One region of the Ruegeria sp. AA6 genome, then DNA from elsewhere that is predicted to be linked to it. Evidence: riboswitches for the same ligand, from Rfam matches in the RefSeq annotation. Region 1 holds a riboswitch; each other region holds the start of a gene.
What was found. A riboswitch is a leader RNA that binds a small molecule or an ion and turns the genes downstream of it on or off. The one in region 1 is predicted to bind cobalamin.
Positions count from the first base shown of each region.

Region 2: another riboswitch for cobalamin. It lies ahead of ACR0LN_RS09580 (DUF1636 family protein); the one in region 1 lies ahead of ACR0LN_RS17745 (CbtB domain-containing protein).
Region 3: another riboswitch for cobalamin. It lies ahead of ACR0LN_RS19935 (hypothetical protein); the one in region 1 lies ahead of ACR0LN_RS17745 (CbtB domain-containing protein).

Region 1 is NZ_JBQGAN010000017.1:55,768-58,025, forward strand. It holds gene ACR0LN_RS17735 (hypothetical protein) at 1-57, opposite strand, end outside; gene ACR0LN_RS17740 (CbtA family protein) at 124-822, opposite strand; gene ACR0LN_RS17745 (CbtB domain-containing protein) at 827-991, opposite strand; cobalamin riboswitch at 1,027-1,233, opposite strand; gene cobF (precorrin-6A synthase (deacetylating)) at 1,277-2,020, opposite strand; gene cobA (uroporphyrinogen-III C-methyltransferase) at 2,013-2,258, opposite strand, start outside.
Region 2 is NZ_JBQGAN010000005.1:219,978-222,235, forward strand. It holds gene ACR0LN_RS09575 (DEAD/DEAH box helicase) at 1-510, opposite strand, end outside; cobalamin riboswitch at 731-937, shown strand; gene ACR0LN_RS09580 (DUF1636 family protein) at 1,031-1,384, shown strand; gene ACR0LN_RS09585 (ABC transporter ATP-binding protein) at 1,384-2,169, shown strand; gene ACR0LN_RS09590 (ABC transporter substrate-binding protein) at 2,188-2,258, shown strand, end outside.
Region 3 is NZ_JBQGAN010000024.1:49,174-51,431, reverse strand. It holds gene ACR0LN_RS19945 (DNA polymerase III subunit gamma/tau) at 1-447, opposite strand, end outside; gene ACR0LN_RS19940 (protein-tyrosine phosphatase family protein) at 578-1,063, shown strand; gene ACR0LN_RS19935 (hypothetical protein) at 1,074-1,481, opposite strand; cobalamin riboswitch at 1,565-1,785, opposite strand; gene ACR0LN_RS19930 (alpha/beta hydrolase family protein) at 1,920-2,258, shown strand, end outside.

The DNA of each region.
Region 1 (2,258 bases):
CCCTGCGCCACCGCCGAACACCAGACCGATTGCAAAAAGGGCAAGTGAGCGAGCCATCTTCTTTCCTTGAAAACAAAAAGAAACGCGCCGGGTCGAACCCCGGCGCGTGTGGATGCCGGGCGATCAGGCGGTTGCTTCGGCGCGTCTGCCTTCGCTCTGCCAGAAATAGCCTGCGAAGGCTCCAACCAGAACCCAAGCGACAAGACCAATCCCAAAGGCACGCGCAGCGAACAGGGCGCCGATCTCGGTTGGAACCGGGCCAGTGAATACATCCGGTTCAGGCGCGCCAATCAGATGCGGCGTCAGCAGCAGGGCCGCTGCGACCACATAGCTGATCAAGGTGCCGCCAAAGGCAATCAACCACATCGCAACCAGAGCCGCGCCAACTGTGGCAAACCACCAGACCTGACGGGCATAGACATCAGCCGCTGCCACGCCCGGAACCTCGGGCGCAAGCGTGAAGCCGGGTGCCAAATGGAACGCGATGAACCCTGCCAGTCCCCACAGAACACCTGTGCGACCGTCAATTGTGTGACCGTTACCTTCGGCCACCGACATCAGCGCAACCATCACCAGCGCATAGCCGGTATAGGTCAGCATGGTGAAGATGACGCTTAGCGCGTCGCGGGTCAGTTCCGAGAACATGCCCGGCAGTTCGGGATGCGCCGAAACGGCCTCGGCCCCGAAATGCACCAACTCACCGGATTCATACAATTCAGCATGCAGCAAAACAGGCTGCACAAAGACCAACTGCAGCAAGGCGGCAATCAGCCCCGCTGCAGCACCAGCGAACAACGCGCTGGTCAGTATTCGACTGAACATGGGGTTAGTGGCAGGGGAAGCCGGTCGCGTGACGTACGTCATGGGCCGCGTCGTGCAGCGCCGCGGCCTGTACGTGACCAGTCAGGGTGATGATACCCAGACCCAGAACGACCGCGAACATGACCGGAAGGATACCTACGCGCGAGGCGGAAGCTGTTTGTGTTGCCATATTAGTTCTCCTTTGCCGCCGCACCCGACGGCCAGTGTTTCAATTGACGCCTGGCAGGTCTCCTGGCTTGCGGGTCGGTGCCTCTGTTCGCCTTCCCCCTGAAAACAGGAGTGGCGGGTTGAACAGGGGCTCACCGCTTACAGTCGCGGGGGCGGCTGTGGATTTGACCGTATTGGTGGTCGCACCACATTCCCTCTTAGCATCCGGATTTCTCCGGCGGGACCAGACGCTTGCATCTAGCCACTTACGTGTCATGTGCGCAATCGTCATTTGCGACTATTTATGTCAGTTCACGCGCTTTTTCAGCAAATAGATGTCCATGATCCAGCCATGATCGGCGCGGGCCTTGGCGCGGGCGTCAAGAATCTTTTGTGCAACATCGGACAAAGGGCCCGAGATCAGGATCTCTTCTTTCATCCCAACGTAAGCGCCCCACCAGATGTCGAACTGGTCCATTTCAAGGGTTTGAAAAGAACACTCTCCATCCAGCATAACTGCTACTTTTGAGGCGCTTACGGACCAACCCTCATCTCGAATTCTCCGGCCTGTGGTAACAAGATAAGGGGCGCCCAGATCGTTGATCGGAATCGCGTGGGCCGCCGTCAACGCTTGCAACGCAGTAATGCCAGGGATCACGCGGGTCTTGGGCTGGGGGTCCAACCGGGACGCAATCCGCAGGGAACTATCGTACAGCGACGGGTCCCCCCAGATCAGCAGCGCCACGTTGCTGGCGTCAGGGTGGGCCGAGATCGCCTCTTGCCAGCGCAGCGCGATCGCGTCGTGCCATTCATCGACGCCCGGCAAATAGCCATCTTCGGATCGCCGTTTGGGGATGTCAAAGTAGGCGATCTGTGGCGGCGTATCGGTGACTGTTGCGATTATCTCTTCCCGCAGTCCGGCAAGATCGGCCTTGTTCTCACCCTTGCGCGGGATCAGGATCAGGTCCGCATCGCGGATGGCCTGCGCGCCCTGATACGTCACGTGATCCGGGTTGCCGGTTCCGATTCCGATCAGTGTCAGGTCAAACATCGTCAAACTCTGCCAGTGGGCCGTAAAGGATCAGGGCCGGGGCGGTTCCGATCTCGGCGCTCAGTTGCTCGGAGAGCGTGCCGATGGTTGCGCGGCAAAGTTTCTGGTCAGGCGTCGAAACGGATTCGGCCATCAGAGCGGGGGTGTCCAAAGGCAGTCCGTGCTTGTGTAGGGTTTCAACCAGCAAAGGGAAAGTCCGCTTGCCCATGAACACAACGGTCGTCGCATCCGGGTCGGC
Region 2 (2,258 bases), on a different contig from region 1:
CGTTTCCTCGAGGATAAATTCCAAGTCCTCGCGGAACCCGAGATCAAGCATTTCGTCGGCTTCGTCCAGCACTACGGCTCGTACCGCCGTCAGATCAATCGAGCCGCGCATGATGTGATCGCGCAGGCGACCGGGTGTCGCCACCACGACATGTGCGCCACGGGCCAGCGCCCTGCGCTCATCGCGCATGTCCATGCCGCCAACGCAGGATGTAATAAACGCACCTGCATCCGCGTAAAGCCACCCAAGTTCCCGTTTCACCTGCATGGCCAGCTCTCGCGTCGGTGCGATAACCAAAGCCAATGGCGCGCCGCTGGCGTCAAAGACCTCAGCTTTACCCAAAATGGTAGATGCGATAGTCAACCCGAAGCCGATGGTTTTACCCGATCCGGTCTGAGCTGAGACCAGCAGGTCCCGCCCTTGAAGTTCTGGGGCTGATACGGCCTCTTGGACTGGAGTCAGCGTTGTATACCCTTTGCGTGAAAGGGCATCTGCAATGGTCTGTTTCATGGTTCGGCTCTTTTGGATGCTGCGGCCACCCTCAGAGCGTCCAACAGACGGATCAACGTCGAAGCGCTGTCCATACTGAGAGAAGAGGCGGATGTATAGGGTTGATAAGCGCCGATTGCGAAGGGGCGCTCCGATCTCGGCGAACGACGGCTTATGGGTTAGAGCCGAGAAAACTGCTTTTACATTTGAAAAACCGTATTGACCCAATCACGGTTCTCGGGCAGTCGTATCCCTTGATGGTTCCCACCGGTGCTACGGCGGGATGAAAAGGGAATACGGTGAGGTTGGCCGAATGGCGCCAAGTCCGTAACTGCCCCCGCAACTGTAAGCGGTGAGCGACGCCAAATACCCACTGGCCTACGGGCCGGGAAGGACGGCCAAGCATCGACCCGCAAGTCAGGAGACCTGCCATCACGTTTTAACCAACCCGGGGCGGGGTGTCCCGGAAGGAGGCGAAGTGGCGACTGCGTTACGTTATTACATTGCAACTATCTCGCTTCGGCAATAAGCGGAGCGGGCTATGCAAACGAGTAACGAACATTTCCTGCTGATATGCGAGACCTGCAAAGGCGCAGAACAAGCGAATGCAATTCGTGATGCCCTGACGGGCCAACTTTCACCCGGGTATTCCATACGTATGGTTTCCTGCATGGCTGGTTGCGGCCGCCCAACAACCGTCGGCTTTCAGGCGATTGACAAAGCGCAATACCTGTTTGGTGATATTGAGACCGAGCAGGACATCCAGGCACTGGCTGAGTTTGCACAGCAATTCGAAAAAAGCACTGATGGTTGGACCAACGCGACCGACAGACCGCGCCCGTTGTTCGAGAAAACTCTGTCTCGAATGCCCCGGATCGAGATGGAGGTAAGCTGATGACGACCTCAAGCTTTTTGGCTGCCCGCGATCTTGAATACTTTGCGCTGAACGGGGACGTCCTTTTGCAGCAAGCTTCTTTCGAACTGGGCGAGGGGGCTATTCTCGCCATCGCCGGACCGAACGGTGCAGGCAAGACAACGCTTTTGAACCTTCTATGTGGTGCGGTGGACCTGGTGCTGGGGGATGTTCAGATCAAAGGGCACAGCCTTAGGCAGATGTCGGCGGCCGAACGGGCCCGCATGATCGCCGTGGTTAGTCAGCAGGAATTGCCGGATGGAAGGCTGTCGCTGCGGGACTACGTCGCTTTGGGCCAGATACCGATACGTTCGGACCGCTCGGCCGGGGAGCATGCCGCAGAGCTTTCCAGAATTCTGCGACTGACAGGTTTGGACATGCTTGCGGACAAGAAGATGGCTGTCCTGTCTGGGGGTGAACGTCAACGGGCGCATATTGCGCGCGCTCTGGCGCAAAACCCATCGCTATTATTCTTGGATGAACCGACCAACCACCTAGACCCGGACGCCAAGGGGCGGATGCTGTCTTTGGTGGCCGAGTTGGGTATCACAGTGGTGATGATCGTCCACGATCTGGTCATGATCCCCGAATTTGCCACCCATGTTGCGCTTATGAAATCAAGCCGTCTCACCAGTTTCGGCCCGGTGGCCGATGTGCTGACGCCTGATCATGTACGCGATACGTTTGGCGTCGATTACCTGAGCTTTCACCACGAAGGCCGCGTGATCCCGGCGCTGGATATTCGAAAAACCACCGTTTCAACATAATCGAAGGAAATAACCCGAATGAAACACATCTGGTCTGCGGCGCTGATCACAGCAATGGCAGGCGGCGCTGCCGCTCATGAAGTGACGGT
Region 3 (2,258 bases), on a different contig from region 1:
CGCGTTGAAGGCGCTGGTCGAGAGCATGTGAACTTCGTCGATGATATAGATCTTATAGCGGGCAGACGCAGCGCGATACCGAACGCTGTCGATGATCTCGCGAATGTCATTCACGCCGGTGCGGCTGGCGGCGTCCATCTCCATCACATCGACATGGCGACCTTCCATGATTGCGACGCAATGTTCGCACTGACCGCAAGGTTCAGTGGTTGGTTTGCCCTCACCATCGGGGCCAATGCAATTCATGCCTTTGGCGATGATCCGCGCGGTGGTGGTTTTGCCGGTTCCGCGGATGCCGGTCATGATGAAGGCTTGGGCGATCCGGTCAGCTTCGAACGCGTTTTTTAGTGTGCGCACCATCGCGTCCTGACCGACGAGGTCGGCAAAGGTTTCCGGGCGGTATTTGCGGGCAAGAACCTGATAGGCGGGGCTGGGCGTGTCGTTCATGTCTGCTCTGTCGGATTCGGGTTCTGATGCAGCGTAGAGACCACTGCGTCCCGCGTCCACAGCCCCCGTAGGCGAATTTCTGTTTGCAAGCCAGATTACCCATCTTAAAACCGCCAAAGGAGGACCCGCCTTGAGTCAGTTCGCAATATATTCTGTGCAGGTTGGCAACGGCTCTGTTGCGTTGTCGCCATTGCCGGGGGGCGGTGGAGATTATGCGCAAGACCTGGATGTGCTTCGAAACTGGCAACCGGATTTGGTGATTTCCATGACCACCGAGGTTGAGATGCAGCGAGAAGGCGCTGGCAAGCTTGGGGATGACCTTCGTGCGATTGCGATCAAGTGGGCGCATCTGCCGGTTGATGATTTCGGCGCTCCGCCTTCTGCGATTGCAGCAGCTTGGACTGAGGTCAGCGCGGCTGCAGCGAGCATCCTGGCTCAGGGCGGTCGGGTGCTGGCACATTGCCGGGGTGGCTGCGGTCGATCGGGGATGATCGTTCTGCGCCTCATGGTTGAGCATGGGGAAAACCCCGACGCGGCGCTTAAGCGCCTGCGCGGGGTGCGGCCCTGTGCTGTCGAAACCAATGGTCAGTTCGAGTGGGCCGCACGCGCCAAGTAGGTTCGCCGGATCAGAGGGCTATATGCCGATCCGCTTGCTTTGCGGCCTGCGGTTCAAGTGCCGAAACCTCAAGCATCGCGCAGGGCGGGGTGGGTAAAATACCTGAGGGGCGCATGGTAAAGTCGAGGCCGAACAGCATGTCCGCGTAATCGTCCAATGCCTCGATCGAGGTGACTGCGCTGGTGCCGCAAAATACGCGGATCTGGTCCTTTTGCGCCCGGAACCGCGCGGTGCAGCCCTGCGCGCAATAACTAAGCTCGCAGCTGCCGTCGATTTCAAAATCGGGGGTCGTTGCGGGCACGGCGGCCTCCATCGCCTGCACGATGGCGCGTGCCGCCTGAGCCAGCGCCGGGCAGGTTTTGCCGGTTTTCTGGCATACGGTCGCGGTGAATTGGTGTGTCTTTGTCTTCCAGATCATAATGCGCCCTCCGCGCGTAGGACGGGGGACGTGGATCAGGTGTGACAGCATGCTGACGACCTGCCCGGACACCCCGCCCGAGTTTCGGTTTTGGTTCGATGGCAGGTCTCCTGACTTGCGGGTCGTCGCTTTGCCGACCTTCCCAACCTTTCGGCCAGTGGTATTTCGGCATTGCTCACCGCTTACAGTTGCGGGGGCAGTCGCGGCTTTGGTCCATTCCGGTTTCCCAGTCAGAACCGCACCGTGTTCCCTTTTCATCCCGCCCCGAAGATCGGGGACGAGAACCATCACGTCATCGCTAGCGGGTACAGGGGACCTGAGTCAAGCGGCCAAATGGAGCAGTGAAGTGGACGCGTGGTCATCTGGAAACAGGATTGACTTGAGGCGGCAAACTATGCGGATTGAAAGGTGAACTGAACAGTTCAGAATGAGGGTAACATGCTGGACACTACGCAGACAATACTGACCGAGGATTTTCTGTTCCCTTCAGGGTCGACCCAATTGTCGGCCCGGTTGTATTTACCGGTGGGCGAGCCCGAAACCGCAGTGGTCATTCATGGCGCGACGGGCGTACCACGGGATTACTATCAGCACTTTGCCCGCTGGCTGGTCACAGAAAATGGCATGGCCTGTTTGACCTATGATTACCGCGATTTCGGCCACTCTCTGAACGGATCGCTGAAGGCGGCACAGGCCACAATGGCGGAGTGGGCGTTGATCGACATGCCTGCCGCCCGCGCCGAAATGCGGCGAAGATTTCCCAGCGCGCAGCAGTGG